DNA from 2 places in the Streptomyces sp. NPDC000983 genome. Region 2 is predicted to be linked to the other one. Evidence: riboswitches for the same ligand, from Rfam matches in the RefSeq annotation. Region 2 holds a riboswitch; the other holds the start of a gene.
The links. A riboswitch is a leader RNA that binds a small molecule or an ion and turns the genes downstream of it on or off. The one in region 2 is predicted to bind cyclic di-AMP.
Positions count from the first base shown of each region.

Region 1: it holds a riboswitch for cyclic di-AMP, as region 2 does, so the genes downstream of both, ABT296_RS17415 (transglycosylase family protein) here and ABT296_RS31800 (transglycosylase SLT domain-containing protein) in region 2, are expected to answer to the same signal.

Region 1 covers NZ_JBEPBM010000013.1:132,496-139,881, reverse strand. Annotated here, with positions in the region: gene ABT296_RS17440 (NAD(P)/FAD-dependent oxidoreductase) at 1-529, opposite strand, end outside; gene ABT296_RS17435 (Ppx/GppA phosphatase family protein) at 1,077-2,018, opposite strand; gene ABT296_RS17430 (DUF501 domain-containing protein) at 2,015-2,608, opposite strand; gene ABT296_RS17425 (FtsB family cell division protein) at 2,627-3,103, opposite strand; gene eno (phosphopyruvate hydratase) at 3,214-4,503, opposite strand; gene ABT296_RS17415 (transglycosylase family protein) at 4,801-5,532, opposite strand; cyclic di-AMP (ydaO/yuaA leader) riboswitch at 5,537-5,717, opposite strand; gene ABT296_RS17410 (transglycosylase family protein) at 5,894-6,958, opposite strand; gene ABT296_RS17405 (cytochrome P450 family protein) at 7,109-7,386, opposite strand, start outside.
Region 2 covers NZ_JBEPBM010000039.1:40,695-48,080, forward strand. Annotated here, with positions in the region: gene recQ (DNA helicase RecQ) at 1-1,565, shown strand, start outside; gene ABT296_RS31780 (M56 family metallopeptidase) at 1,627-2,565, opposite strand; gene fahA (fumarylacetoacetase) at 2,807-4,021, opposite strand; gene ABT296_RS31790 (hypothetical protein) at 4,122-4,742, opposite strand; gene ABT296_RS31795 (HAD family hydrolase) at 4,926-5,732, shown strand; gene ABT296_RS31800 (transglycosylase SLT domain-containing protein) at 5,811-6,281, opposite strand; cyclic di-AMP (ydaO/yuaA leader) riboswitch at 6,285-6,481, opposite strand; gene ABT296_RS31805 (polyprenyl synthetase family protein) at 7,100-7,386, shown strand, end outside.

The DNA.
Region 1 (7,386 bases), on a different contig from region 2:
CGCCCGCGAAGCCACCGCCGATGAAGACGAAGGTGAGCGCCTTGCGGCGGATCTCCTCGTCGGTGGTGGAGTCGGCCTTGTCCAGCTGCTCCAGGACGTGGTTGCGCAGGCCGATGGCCTCCTCGATGCCCTTCATGCCGATGCCCTGCTCGGCGAGGCCGGGGATCGGGAAGGTGCGGGAGACCGCGCCCATCGCGATGACGAGGTAGTCGAAGGGCAGCTCGTACGCCTCGCCCACCAGCGGGGCGATCGTGGCGACCTTGCGGTCCTGGTCGATGGTGGTGACCCGGCCGGTGAGGACCTCCGCCTTGGGCAGCACGCGTCGCAGCGGGACGACGACATGGCGCGGGGAGATGTTGCCGGCGGCGGTTTCGGGGAGGAAGGGCTGGTAGGTCATGTACGACCGGGGGTCGACGACCGTGACGGTCGCCTCTCCGTAGCGCATCTTCTTGAGGATGCGCCGAGCTGCGTACAGGCCTACGTACCCACCGCCTACTACGAGGATCCTGGGACGCTCCGTGGTGCTCATGCCATCGAGTATCCACCCGCCCCAGGGGGGTCGCTCGTGCGCCCCTTCACAAGCATCGACAGGGGGTGTGCTATCCTCCGCGACCCGCGTGATCCACGTCATGGCGGAGAGTGGGAACCACGGTGTAGTGCGGGCCGTTGTCAATGCCGCGTGAGCTGCCTCTCTGTCCGTTTCGAGGCGCCGTGAGGACCCTGGAACACCCCCGCGCGAACCCCCTCCCGAGGACCCCCTTACGCCCCTTCTGAACACGTTCAAGGGGGTGTCGAAGCCCCGGAAGGGCCAACCGGGCCCCTTTCGCGCTCCGAGAGGGCCGAATTCCTTGTGAAGAACTTCACGAACTTTCCCGGCGGGGCGTCGAAGAGGGGCCCCGGAAGGCCCCTCGAAGACGCTCAGACGCTACATGACCTGCTCAGCCGAGGCTACCGGCCAGTAATAAACAGGGCCTGCACCACCGGTCCGCGTCACCCGCCCACGACGCCGGTCCGCGCCACTCGCTCACGCCGCCGGTGCGCGCCACCGGCTCACGCCGCCGGTCCGCGTCAGCGGCTCACGCCACCGACCACGCGATGCCGTCGAGGATGTCGTGCTCGCTCACGACGACCTCCTCGGCCCCGATCCGCTCCATGATCGCCAGCAGCACCAGCGCGCCGGAGGCGATGACGTCGACCCGGCCGGGGTGCATGGACGGCACCGCCGCGCGCTCGGCGTGGGTGGAGCGCAGCAGCCACTCGGTGATCTCGCGGACGCGGTCGTGGGAGACGCGGGAGTGGTGGATGGCGGCCGAGTCGTAGGCGGGCAGCTCCTGGGCGATGGCCGACACGGTGGTGACCGAGCCGGCGAGCCCGACCAGCGTGTGCGCCTCCCGCAGCGGCACGGTCCGCTCGGCGAGGTCCAGGGCCGCCTCGATGTCGGCGCGCACGGCCTCGACCTGCTCCTCGGTGGGCGGATCGGAGACGACGCCGTCGCGCACCAGGTGACGCTCGGTCATCCGTACGCAGCCGATGTCCACGGAGCGCGCCGCGCCGACGTGTTCGTCGCCGACCACGAACTCGGTGGAGCCGCCGCCGATGTCCACGACCAGGAAGGGCCGCCGCAGCTCGGGGCGGCCCGTCAGCTCCTTGGTGGCACCGGTGAAGGAGAACTCGGCCTCCTGGTCCCCGCTGATGACCTCCGGCTCGACGCCGAGGATGTCGACGACCCCGCGCACGAAGTCCTCGCGGTTCTCGGCGTCCCGGGAGGCGGAGGTCGCCACGAAGCGGACGCGTTCGGCGCCGAGTTCCTTGATCACCTCGGCGTACTCGCGGCAGGCGGCGAAGGTCCGCTCCAGCGCCTCGGGGGCGAGCCGCCCGGTGCGGTCGACGCCCTGGCCGAGCCGCACGATGGTCATCCGGCGGTCCAGTTCGACGAGTTCGCCCGTCGCGGGGTCGCAGTCGGCGACCAGGAGGCGGATGGAGTTGGTGCCGCAGTCGACGGCGGCGACGCGGGTCACTCCCCGTCCCGTCCGTCGAGGGGCGCGGCGGCGAAGTGGCCGCCCGCGGTCGTCTCCGCGGCCCCCGCGGACTCAGCGGCCGGGACCACGCAGGCGCCCTTGCGCCACCACTCGGGCAGCATCGCGAGCGCCTCGTCGCCCAGCGGGTTCACCCCGGGCCCGGCGGCCAGCGAGTGCGCCACCAGCACATGCAGGCACTTCACCCGGTCCGGCATGCCGCCCGCGCTCGGGAACCCGGCGAGTTCCTCGATCTCGTCCCGGCGCCGGATGTAGTCCTCGTGGGCGGCGCGGTAGGCGGCGGCCAGCTCCGGGTCGCTCTCCAGACGGGCCGTCATCTCCTTCATCACCCCGTTGGCCTCCAGCGTCCCGATCGCGGACGCGGCCTTGGGGCAGGTCAGGTAGTACAGCGTCGGGAACGGCGTGCCGTCCGGCAGGCGCGGGGCCGTCTCCACCACGTCCGGCTGCCCGCACGGGCACCGGTGCGCGATGGCGCGCAGCCCGCGCGGCGGCCGGCCGAGCTGCTGCTTGAAGGCCTCGACGTCGGCGTCGGTCGGCTCGGTGCGCGGGGTGGTGGGCGGGGGCGTTTCCATCACAGTCTTTCGTCTCTTCTATCGGTCCGCGGCGTCGGACTTGTCGACGCCGTCCCAGACGTTCGCGTACCAGGGCCGGTCGGCCGCGCCCAGCTCGGTGCGCGCCTGCTTCGCCGCGTCCGGATCGACCACGACGAACCCGGTCTCCCCCGGCATCACGTAGTGCAGCCGGTCCCTGATCCGCTGCTCGGCGTAGGCGTCGTCCTGCCAGCGCGCCTTGAGGTCGCGCAGCTCCTCCACCCGCTCCCGGGCCTGCCGCTTCTGCCGCTCCAGATCGGAGATCTCGGCGCGCTGGGCGACGTACTGCCTTATCGGGTAGGCGAGCGCCACGACGAGGGAGCAGACGACGAGGGCGAGCAGGGCGGCGCGGCCGGTGAGGCGGGAACGGCGGGCCTGGCGCCTGGTCTGCGAACGGTAGACGCGGGCCGCCGTCTGCTCACCGAGCAGGCGGATCCTGGTCGCGGTGGAGAAACGGTCCCGGTCCTTGACGGCCATCTCTCACTCCCGTTCACCCACGCGCGTACGTCCCCGCACACGGTACGGGACCGAGTACGGGGACGTACGTACGACTGGCTAGGCCTTGGCGGGCTCAGCCCTTTCCGTGCTTACTGGTTCGCAGAGCGAAACCGGGGGAACGCCGAGCGGCCGGCGTACACCGCGGCGTCGTCGAGGATCTCCTCGATGCGCAGCAGCTGGTTGTACTTGGCGACACGGTCCGAGCGGGCCGGGGCGCCGGTCTTGATCTGACCGCAGTTCACGGCGACGGCGAGGTCGGCGATGGTGACGTCCTCGGTCTCGCCGGAGCGGTGGGACATCATGCACTTGAAGCCGTTGCGCTGGGCCATCTCGACGGCGTCCAGGGTCTCGGTCAGCGAGCCGATCTGGTTGACCTTGACGAGCAGGGCGTTGGCGGAGCCCTCCTCGATACCGCGGGCGAGGCGCTCGGGGTTGGTGACGAAGAGGTCGTCGCCGACGATCTGGACCTTGTCACCGAGCTTGGCGGTGATGGTGTTCCAGCCGGCCCAGTCGTCCTCGAACAGCGGGTCCTCGATGGAGACGAGCGGGTACGCGGCGACGAGGTCGGCGTAGTACTCGGTCATCTCGGCCGCCGAGCGCTCCTTGCCCTCGAAGGTGTAGACGCCGTCCTTGTAGAACTCGGACGCGGCCACGTCGAGGGCGAGGGCGATCTGCTCGCCGGGGGTGTAACCGGCCTCCTTGATGGCCTCGATGATGAGGTCCAGGGCGGCGCGGTTGGACTCCAGGTTCGGGGCGAAGCCGCCCTCGTCGCCGAGGCCGGTGGACAGGCCCTTGGTCTTCAGCACCTTCTTGAGGGTGTGGTAGACCTCGGCGCCCCAGCGCAGGGCCTCGGAGAAGGACTCCGCGCCGATGGGGGCGATCATGAACTCCTGGATGTCCACGTTGGAGTCGGCGTGCGAGCCGCCGTTCAGGATGTTCATCATCGGAACGGGCAGCAGGTGCGCGTTCGGGCCGCCCAGGTAGCGGAAGAGCGGCAGGTCGCTGGCCTCGGAGGCGGCGTGGGCGACGGCGAGGGAGACGCCGAGGATGGCGTTGGCGCCGAGCGAGCCCTTGTTGTCGGTGGCGTCCAGGTCGAACATCGCCTGGTCGATCAGGCGCTGCTCGGTGGCGTCGTAGCCGACGAGCTCCGGGCCGATCTGCTCGATGACGGCGAGGACGGCTTTCTCGACACCCTTGCCGAGGTAGCGGTTGGGGTCGCCGTCACGGAGCTCGATGGCCTCGAAGGCACCGGTGGAGGCACCGGACGGAACGGCGGCACGACCCGTGCTGCCGTCGTCGAGGCCGACCTCGACCTCGACCGTGGGGTTGCCTCGGGAGTCCAGGATTTCCCGGGCTACGACGACGTCGATGGACGGCACGAGCATCTCCTTCATGGGATGTGACGCTGGAAGTGCGGGGCACATGAGCCTTGCGACTAGAGCCTAACCGCCCCGGGGACGTAGGCCAGCCGACCGACCGTCCCGTGGACAAGGAGAGACGGTACCCATTGTTTCCCGTCGGAACAAAGCCTGGGTGAACGACGGGACAAGAAAACCCCGCCCCGGCGCGTACGGGGGAACGCGCCGGGGCGGGGGCCCGTGGGGACGGGGGGTGACCCCACGGGGCCTCCAGTATGGAGGCCCCCGATGGGGGGACCCTGTGATTCGGCTACGGGATCACTTGAGGTGGAGCTGCTGACCGGGGTAGATCAGGTCGGCGTCCGCGACGATGTCCTTGTTCAGCTTGAAGAGCTTGGCCCAGCCGCCCTTGACGTCGTGCTCCTCGGCGATGGTGCTGAGGGTGTCGCCCTTGACGACCTTGTACTCGCCGTCGCCCTTCTTGACCTTCTTGCCGGTCGGGGTGGTCACCGTCTTCTGGGCCTTCTGGGTCGTCTTGGCGGCCGGACGCTCGGCCGAACGCGAGGCGGACTGCTGCTCGGTGGAGCGCGTGGAGGTCCCGGTGGAGCCGCCGTTGTCCGTGGAGCCGGTGGAGCCGGTGGAGCCCGTGGAGCCGGTGGACGAGCCGCCGTTGTACGAGGCGCTCGACAGGCCGACGCCGCAGCTCGGCCAGGCACCCTTGCCCTGACCGGCGAGGACCTTCTCGGCGATCTCGATCTGCTGCGCCTTGCTGGCCTGGTCGGCGGTGGAGGCGTACTGCGTGCCGCCGTACGCGGCCCAGGTGGAAGCGGAGAACTGAAGGCCGCCGTAGTAACCGTTGCCCGTGTTGATGGACCAGTTGCCGCCGGACTCGCACTGGGCGACGGCGTCCCACTCGGAGGCGGTGGCGGCGGAGGCGTTGCCGGCCACCATGAGCGGGGCGGCGACGGCCGCGCCGGTCACACCGGCGATGGCGATGGCGCGAGTGGCCTTGGACGGACGACGGTGCTTGCCCTTGCCGGAAAACAGCATGGATCGATCCCCTCACCGACGCCTGCGAGGTGAGCTGTCGGGTTCGGGCCGGTTGAGTTGCCCGGCCGCGCGGCCTGTCGGTCGCACGGCTTCACCCCAAGCCGGATCCGGTGTCGAGTCTCCTCAACCGCCGGTCCCGGCGCTTACCTTGGGTCCCCCGCTCCTGCCTACGGCGCATGACGCGACGACTGTTCCCGTACGGCCACCGGCAGGATTCGGCGTGCGGCGGTCGGGGCCCGCTGCTGCGAGCGGTCACGACCGTAGGCAGGCGATCCGGGGAATTTCAAAGACGATCAGGGCTTCTGAGACTCATCCCACACTTTCACCAAAGCGGACATTCAGGTGCGAAGTGTGACGCGAACTAGCCCTGGTTTCCGACCGATTCGTCCCCTACTTCAAGGGTCTGACCGGGAGTGATACGGCTGGGGTCGGAGCCGATGGCGGACCTGTTGTCGGCGTAGAGCCCGCGCCATCCGCCGTCGAGGTCAAGGGAGTCGGCGATGCTCCCGAGGGTGTCGCCCTCGCGGACGACGTACGTCCGCTCCGCCCCGCCCTCGTCCGCGGGCTGGCCGCGGTGGCGGCCGGCACCGGTGTCCATGAGGGTGGAATTGCCGCCGACCCAGAGGATGTTGTCCGAATTGTCCAGCCCGGAGATTCCGGTGAACAGCCCCTCGGTCACACCCGAGGAGGCGCTCCCGGAGGAACCGGACGAACCCTCCGACGCCTCGGCCTCCGAGGTCTGTGACGATTCGGCAGCCTTGTCCGAGTTGTTCGCCTTATTCGACTTGCCCGACTTATCGGCATTCACCGAATCGGCCGAATCCGTCGAGCCGTTCGAGCCCTTTGAGCCCTTCGAACCGTTCGATTCACCCGAGGCCCCGGGTGACGCGGAGGCACTGGCGTCCGCCCCGGCCTCGGTCTCGTCGTCCGTGGAGGTGCCGCCGCCGATGGTGTCCAGCAGCCCGGCCGAACCGGACGAGTTGGAAGATCCGGACGAGTCGGACGAATCGCCGTCCTCTTCGAGGCCCGTGTCGATGCCGACCGAACCGGAGTCGGCGTCGAGGCCGGAGAGCGGACCGCAGGTCGGCCAGGCGGCGAGGCCCTGGTCGGCGAGTATGCGTTCGGCGACGGCTATCTGCTGGGAGCGGCTGGCCTGGTCCGGGCTGGCCGCGTACGCCTTGCCGCCGTACGCCTCCCAGTTCTCCTGGGTGACCTGGAGGCCGCCGTAGTAGCCGTTGCCGTCGTCCGCGCTCCAGGAGCCGCCGCTCTCGCATTCGGCGACCTTGTCCCAGGTGCTGCCCTCGGCCGCACTGGCGCCGGTGGCGCCGAGCAGCGGGATGGCGATGGCGGAGCCGGTCACGCCGGCCGCGACGAGGAGAGCCGGAGCCTGGCGGGGGCGACGGTGACGACCGTTCCCGGAGAGCATGCGGGGACCTTTCGCAGAACAGCAGGGACCGGCGCGGTACCCGTGGAGCGGGGCGCCGCGCTGACGAGTGAACGTATAGGCAGACGATCACTTGTCACAAGTCGATGCCGCACAGATCACGTCAAGATCACAGAGTTGACGGTGCGTCACCTATACCGGGAGCGCGACGGGTCGGTCGCAGGGTGTGAACTCGACCGGCAGAGTGCGCAGTCCGCGCATGATGAGGCCGCCCCTCCAGCGCAGGTCGGCGGGTTCGGCGCCGAGCCGGAGGTCGGGCAGCCGGGTGAGGAGGGTGGCCAGCGCGGTCTGCCCCTCCAACCGGGCCAGCGGGGCGCCCAGGCAGTAGTGGATGCCGTGCCCGTAACCGAGGTGCTGGTTGTCGCGGCGGGAGAGGTCGAGGGTGTCGGGGTCGGTGAACCGCGCCGGGT
Region 2 (7,386 bases):
GCGAGCGCTGGCCGGACGTGCCGCGGATCGCGCTCACGGCGACCGCCACCCGCGCCACGCACCGGGAGATCACCCAGCGGCTGAACATGCCGGCGGCCCGCCACTTCGAGGCGAGCTTCGACCGGCCCAACATCCAGTACCGCATCGTGCCGAAGGCCGACCCCAAGAAGCAGCTGCTGAACTTCCTGCGCGAGGAGCACGCCGGGGACGCGGGCATCGTGTACTGCCTGTCCCGCAACTCCGTGGAGAGGACCGCGGAGTACCTCAGCTCCCACGGCATCGAGGCGGTCCCGTACCACGCGGGGCTGGACGCGCGGACCCGCGCGGCGCACCAGTCCCGGTTCCTGCGCGAGGACGGCCTGGTCGTGGTGGCCACGATCGCCTTCGGCATGGGCATCGACAAGCCGGACGTTCGGTTCGTCGCACACCTCGACCTGCCCAAGTCGGTCGAGGGCTACTACCAGGAGACGGGCCGCGCGGGCCGGGACGGGCTGCCGTCCACGGCGTGGATGGCCTACGGCCTCAACGACGTCATACAGCAGCGCAAGCTGATCCAGTCCGGCGAGGGCGACGAGGCGTTCCAGCGGCGGGCGGCGGCCCATCTGGACGCGATGCTGGCGCTGTGCGAGACGGCGCAGTGCCGGCGCGGGCAGTTGCTCGTCTACTTCGGCCAGGAGCCCGACCCGTCCGGCTGCGGCAACTGCGACACCTGCCTGACCCCGCCCGAGACCTGGGACGGGACGGTCGCCGCGCAGAAGGCCCTGTCGACGGTGGTGCGGCTGCAGCGGGAGCGGGGGCAGAAGTTCGGGGCGGTGCAGATCGTCGACATCCTGCTCGGCAAGCGCACCGCCAAGGTGATCCAGTTCGATCACGACCAGCTGTCCGTGTTCGGCATCGGCGAGGAGCTCAGCGAGGGCGAATGGCGCGGTGTCGTCCGCCAGTTGCTGGCCCAGGGGCTGCTGGCCGTGGAGGGCGAGTACGGCACGCTGGTGCTGACCGAGGCCAGCGGCGCGGTGCTGCGGCGCGAGCGGGAGGTGCCGCTGCGCAAGGAGCCGAAGAAGCCCACGGCCGCACGTTCGTCGTCGGGGTCCTCGGGCAAGGGCGAGCGGAAGGCGAAGGCCGCGGTGGCCGAGCTGCCGGAGTCGCTGCAGCCGGCCTTCGAGGCGCTGCGGGCCTGGCGGGCCGAGCGGGCCCGGGAACAGGGCGTGCCAGCGTATGTGATCTTCCACGACGCGACCCTGCGGGAGATCGTGACGGTCTGGCCCTCCTCGGTGCGGGACCTCGGGGGCGTCGGCGGAGTGGGGGAGAAGAAGCTGGCGACCTACGGCGAGGGCGTGATCGCCGTCCTGGCCGCTCTGGAGGGCACGGCGCCCGGTGACGCGGCTTCCGGCGATACGGCGCCCGGTGACACCGCGCCCGCGGCATCCGAGGCTCCGGCCCCGGCGGCATCCAGAGCTCCGGCCGCGGCGGCGTCCAGAGCTCCGGCCGCGGATCCGGCCGACGACCTCTGGCCGGAGCAGGACACCGAGCCGGAGTTCGATCCGGGTCCGGAGGACTGGGCGTAGGCCGGTCGCCGGCTGGGCGTAGGCCGGTCGACGGCGGTTGCTCGCGGCCCTGGTCGAGTCCCTAGCTCAGGGCGGTCAGGCCCGGGGCGAAGGTGATCAGGAGGGGCAGCAGCGGGACCAGTGCCGCCGCCGCCGTGGTCAGGGCCCTGCGGTGGCGGGTCAGCCGGGGCGGGGGTGCCAGGAGCCGGTCCACGCGCTCGCCCAGCAGACGGCGGCTGGAGGCGCAGGAGAGGACGCCCCGGTGCTGGTTCAGCTCGATCAGCGCCAGTGCCGTGGTCAGGTGACCGCAGCGGCGGGAGGCGGTGTCGTCGGCGGCCAGCTCGACCAGGCGGTGGGTCTGGTCGCAGAAGTGGGTGAACAGCGGAACGCGGGGGAAGCCGGTGGCCAGTGCGGTGGAGAGGTGCAGCAGCCAGTCGTGGTGGGCCCGGGCGTGGCCGCGCTCGTGGGTGAGGACGGCGTCCAGCTGGTGGTCGGTCAGCCGGTGCAGGGCACCCGTGGTGACGATCAGCTGGGGCGGGCTGCCCGGCATCCACCAGGCGTCCGGGTACTCGTCCTCCAGCACCAGCAGGGGGCCGCGGGCCGGGGGCAGACCGGCGGGCAGGTCCGGGGCGCGCTCCCGCAGGTGCGCCCTGGCCAGGCCGCGGCCGCGGCGGGCCTCGACCAGCTCCCGCCCGAGCATCGCCGTCGTCCAGGCGGCGCCGCAGGCAAGCAGCAGGGTGAGGCCGGCCGCCCACGGCGGCGCCGCCGAGAGGTCGTACGCCGCGGTCACCGCGGGCGGCGCGGGTGCGAAGACATGGTCGCGGACGGTGTGGAAGACGGCGGCGGCGCCCAGCACCAGGGCCGTCAGACAGCACAGCAGCACGGTGGCGACCAGGCACTGCCACACCCACAGACCGACCACCGGTTCCCGTTCCGGCCAGGCGGCCCGGGTCAGGGAACGCGGTACCGGCACGGCGGCCGTCAGTGCGACGGCGCTCAGCAGGAGCAGGCAGACGGTCATGCCACGGGCTCCGGATCCTGGTCGGGACGAGGACGGCTGCGGGGCGGGAGTGCGCGGGCGGCGCGGAGCCGTACCGCGCGTACCCGTCCGCCGCCCAGTATGACGGCGGCGGGCGGGTACGCGGCAGGGTCCGGAGACCACAGGACGCCCGGCGGGACGAGTCCGGGGAGTCGGCCACGAGCTTCAACTCCCCGAGTGCCGGCGGCTCTTCACCGCCGGGCGGTCGTGGCAGGCCCGACGGTCAGCCGGAGACCACGCGGCCGGTGACCTCGCCGAGCCCCACCCGGGACCCGTCGGCGCCCGGTGCCCACGCCGAGAGGGTCACCACGTCGCCGTCCTCCAGGAAGGTCCGCTTGCCGTCGGGGAGTTCGAGGACGTCGCGGCCGTTCCAGGTCAGCTCCAGCAGCGAGCCGCGCTCGCGTTCGGCCGGGCCGCTGACGGTGCCGGAGCCGTAGAGGTCGCCGGTGCGCAGGGAGGCGCCGTTGACCGTCATGTGGGCCAGCTGCTGGGCGGCCGTCCAGTACATGGTGGAGAAGGGGGGCTCGGAGATCACATGGCCGTTGAGGGAGACCGTGATGCGCAGGTCGTAGCCGCCGGGTTCCTCGGACGAGTCGTCCAGATAGGGCAGCAGTTCGTGGGTGCGCTCCGGCGGTGCCACGCGGGCCGCGTCCAGGGCGTCCAGCGGGGTGATCCACGCCGACACCGACGTGGCGAAGGACTTGCCGAGGAACGGGCCGAGGGGGACGTACTCCCAGGCCTGGACGTCCCGCGCGGACCAGTCGTTGAGCAGGCACAGGCCGAAGACGTGCTCACGGAAGTCGGCGAGCGCGACCGGGCTGCCCATCGCGGACGGCATGCCCACCACGAAGCCGACCTCCGCCTCGATGTCCAGGCGGACCGAGGGGCCGAAGACCGGGGCGGCGTCGGCGGGGGCCTTGCGCTGGCCGGACGGCCGTACGACGTCCGTGCCGGAGACCACGACCGTGCCGGAGCGGCCGTGGTAGCCGATCGGGAGGTGCTTCCAGTTCGGGGTGAGGGAGTCCTCCGCGTCCGGGCGGAACATCCGGCCCACGTTGCGGGCGTGGTTCTCGGACGCGTAGAAGTCGACGTAGTCCGCGACCTCGAAGGGGAGGTGCAGGGTCACCGTCGAGAGCGGATGGAACAGGGGTTCGATGGTCTCCCGGTGGGACGGGACCGTGACCCAGGCAGTCAGCGCGCGGCGCACGTCCGACCAGGCGGTGCGGCCGGCGGCCAGCAGCGCGCCGAGCGTGGGCCGGGCCAGCAGGGAGGCGTAGGGGGAGCCCAGTGCCAGCGCCGCCGCGCCCGCGTCGAGGACATGATCGCCGAGCCGTACGCCGACCCGCCGTCCGCTGTCGTCGCCGGGGACGGAGAAGACGCCGTAGGGAAGGTTGTGCGTGCCGAAGGGGTCGCCCTCGGGGACATCAAAGGGGGGCATGGGTGCTGCCTCACTCTCGTGCGTGCCACGGGTCCGTGTCGTCGCCGCCCACGTTACGGGTGCCCCAGCCGTCTTGGGCAGTGCGGACGGTGCGGCGCGATCAGTCGCCGAAGTGACCGGCCGACCGCTGCCACTCCAGGAAGCCCTCGATCAGCCCGGGCGGGTTGGCCGCCTCGGTGGCCTCGACCTCCCAGCCGGCGTTGTCCATGTCGAAGACGATCACGGGCAGCGGACGGCCGAAGACCTTCTCGATCCGCCCACTGTCGTGGAGGTGCCGGGCGAGGGCGATACAGGCGTCGTAGAAGTGCTCGATGAGCAGCTCGCTCGTGTCCTCATCGTCCGCATCCGCGGCATCGTCGTCCGCGGCATCGTCGTCCGAGTCCTCCTCGTGCCAGAGGCCGAGCTGCCTGACCTCGGCCTCGTACAGCGGGCCGCCGACCGGGTCCTCGGGCACGTTGCCGAGGGTCTCGAAGCCGTCGAGGAGCCAGTAGGCGTAGTTCCAGCGGGCCTCGCCGGGATCGTCCGGCGCGCGCTCCCGCTCGTACTGGCTCTCGGTGTTGTAGCCGATGGCGACGTAGGGGCGCCGGTAGTCGTAGTCGACGCGCCAGATACGGAAGGAGAGCGCGTAGATCTCGGGCCGCAGTTCCGCGGGGAAGCGCTCCAGGATGTGAGCGGCCGCGTGCCGCAGATGGGCGGTGAAGTCCGCACTCAGGTCCGTCACGCCATTCGCCCCCGTCGGTCGCCGTGTGACCTTCATTGCATCACGGGCCCCGTCCGTACCCCGTCCCGGACGAAAGCCCGAGAGGGGCAAGGGAGTTGGCGGGGGCGTGCGCGGCGGTGCCGGACGCCGGGGGCGTCCGGTCCGGGCTGAGTCGGGGGCGCGTCCTGTCCGTATTCTCTGATCATGGCCGCACCTCTCGCGTATTCACTGATCGCCACCGACCTGGACGGCACGCTGCTCCGGGGCGACGACACGCTCTCCGACCGGTCGTACGCCGCGCTCGCGCGGGTGGCGGAGTACGGCGCACGGCACTTGGTGGTGACCGGCCGCCCGGCGCCTCGGGTCCGGCCGCTCCTGGACGACCTGGGCAGTGGGGGGCTCGCGGTGTGCGGGCAGGGCGCGCAGGTGTACGACGCCGGCGCGGACCGTCTGCTGTGGTCGGTCACCCTGGACCGGGAGTTGGCGGAGACCGCGCTCGGCAAGATCGAGGCCGAGGTGGGACAGGTCTACGCGGCCGTCGACCAGGACGGCGTCGACGGGCTGACGCTGATCGAGCCCGGCTATCTGATGCCGCACCCCACCCTGCCCGCGGTGCGGGTCGGCCGCCGGGACGACCTGTGGTGCGAGCCGATCAGCAAGGTGCTGCTGCGCCATCCCGAGCTGTCCGACGACCAGTTGGCGTCGACGGCGCGCTCGGTGGTGGGGTCGCTGGCGACCGTCACGATGTCGGGCCCCGGGACCGTCGAACTCCAGCCGTGCGGCATCACCAAGGCGACGGGCCTGGCGCTGGCCGCCGAACACCTCGGTCTGGGACCGGCGCAGACCATCGCCTTCGGTGACATGCCCAACGACATCCCCATGTTCGACTGGGCGGCCCACGGGGTCGCGATGGCCAACGCCCACCCCGAACTCAAGGCGGTGGCCGACGAGATCACCACGTCGAACGAGGACGACGGCATCGCCGTCGTCCTCGAAAGACTCTTCCCCTAGGACCTGCTGTCGGCACGGACCCGGGGCGACAGTCGGTGCGGGCCGGGGGCGACTGTCCGTACGCGCCCGGAGGGGCCGTCAGTACGCGCCGAAGACGTTGTCGATCGAGCCGTACCGCTGGGCGGCGTAGTTGCAGGCGGCGGTGATGTTCGCGACCGGGTCGTACGAGTCCCACGAGGTACCGGCCACGTGGTAGGCCCGGAAGGTCGGGTCGATCACCTGGAGCAGGCCCTTGGAGGGGATGCCGGCGGCGGCGTTGGAGTCCCAGTTGTTGATCGCGTACTGGTTGCCCGAGGACTCCCGCATGATGTTGCGGTAGATGCCGTTGTAGCTGCCGGGGATGCCGTTCTGCGCCATGACCTGGAGGGACGCGCGGATCCAGCCGTCGAGGTTGTTGGTGTACCCGAGCGAGGTGGCCGTGGTCACGGTCGGGGTGGCCGCCGAGGCGGTGGTGGAGCCGATGAGCGGGAGCGCCAGTACGGCGGCTCCGGTGCCGATGACGGCGAGCTTGCGGGCGATACGGGTGCGGCGCTGGACGGCAGCAGACATGACGAGGTTCCTCTCCGGCGCCTGCGAGGTGAGCTGTCGGGTTCGGGCGGGAGCTGCCCGGCCGCGCACCACGATGGGAAACGCGACTGCACCCCGAGCCGTTCCGGCGCGTCCGAGGACGTCCGGTCCGGCGGCGTACCTGTGGGTCCCCCGCTCCTGCCGTACGAAGAAAAATCGGTGGAATCGGGCGGCGGCAGGATTCGGCGTCCGCCCGACAGGCCGGGAACGTATGCGAGAGCACATGTCCGAAACAAGTAGCGGATTCACATATCCAGAGGTTTGATCTTCAGTGGGGGGTGTGCGGTGATTGATCGTTTGCTATCGCCAATGCCCAACTCGCAAGCGGGGTGCGCGTTTCGGCGTGATCCCGTGAAGGGGCCGTGGAGAGATCTGCGTGAGTCAAGTCACGCGTGAGCGCAAGAGGTGGCAAATCGGGCAATAGGGCCAATGGGGCTTTATTGTCTGTCTGTTCGTGATGGGTGCCGCGGTCGGGCGGGCGGTCGCATGGGCGGTCACGCGGGCGGGGGTGTGAGCGTGGGTGTGGGCCGGGGTGGGAGTGACGGCGGGGGTGCTCCGGAGGGTGCGTCGATACAGCGCCATTCCGGACGAAATCCACTACATGCACCTAAGTCGATCGATAGCAGGTCTTATCAGGTGATCAAAAAACATGGTCGCCATGATCCGATACAGCCTGTCGTGGACCGGCGGGCGGCATCGGTGATCGAAACCTGACCGGATACGCTGACTTGGAGTGAAGGCAGCGACCTATCGACAAACCGCGTAATCGCCAGTAGACACCAGCAGACAGGAGACCCCTCGTGACCGTCGTCGGGCCGTTCGGGCTGAGCGTGCGGGACCAGGCTCTGGAAGCCGATGTCCAGGCCGGGATGGCGGCTGTCGAGGAGGGACTGCTCGAGGCCACCAAGAGCGAGGTCCCCTTCATCACCGAGGCCGCCCAGCATCTCGTGCGCGCGGGCGGGAAGCGGTTCCGCCCGCTGCTCGTGATGCTCGCGGCGCAGTTCGGTGACCCGTACGCGCCGGGGATCGTGCCGTCCGCCGTGGTGGTGGAGCTGACCCACCTGGCGACGCTGTACCACGACGACGT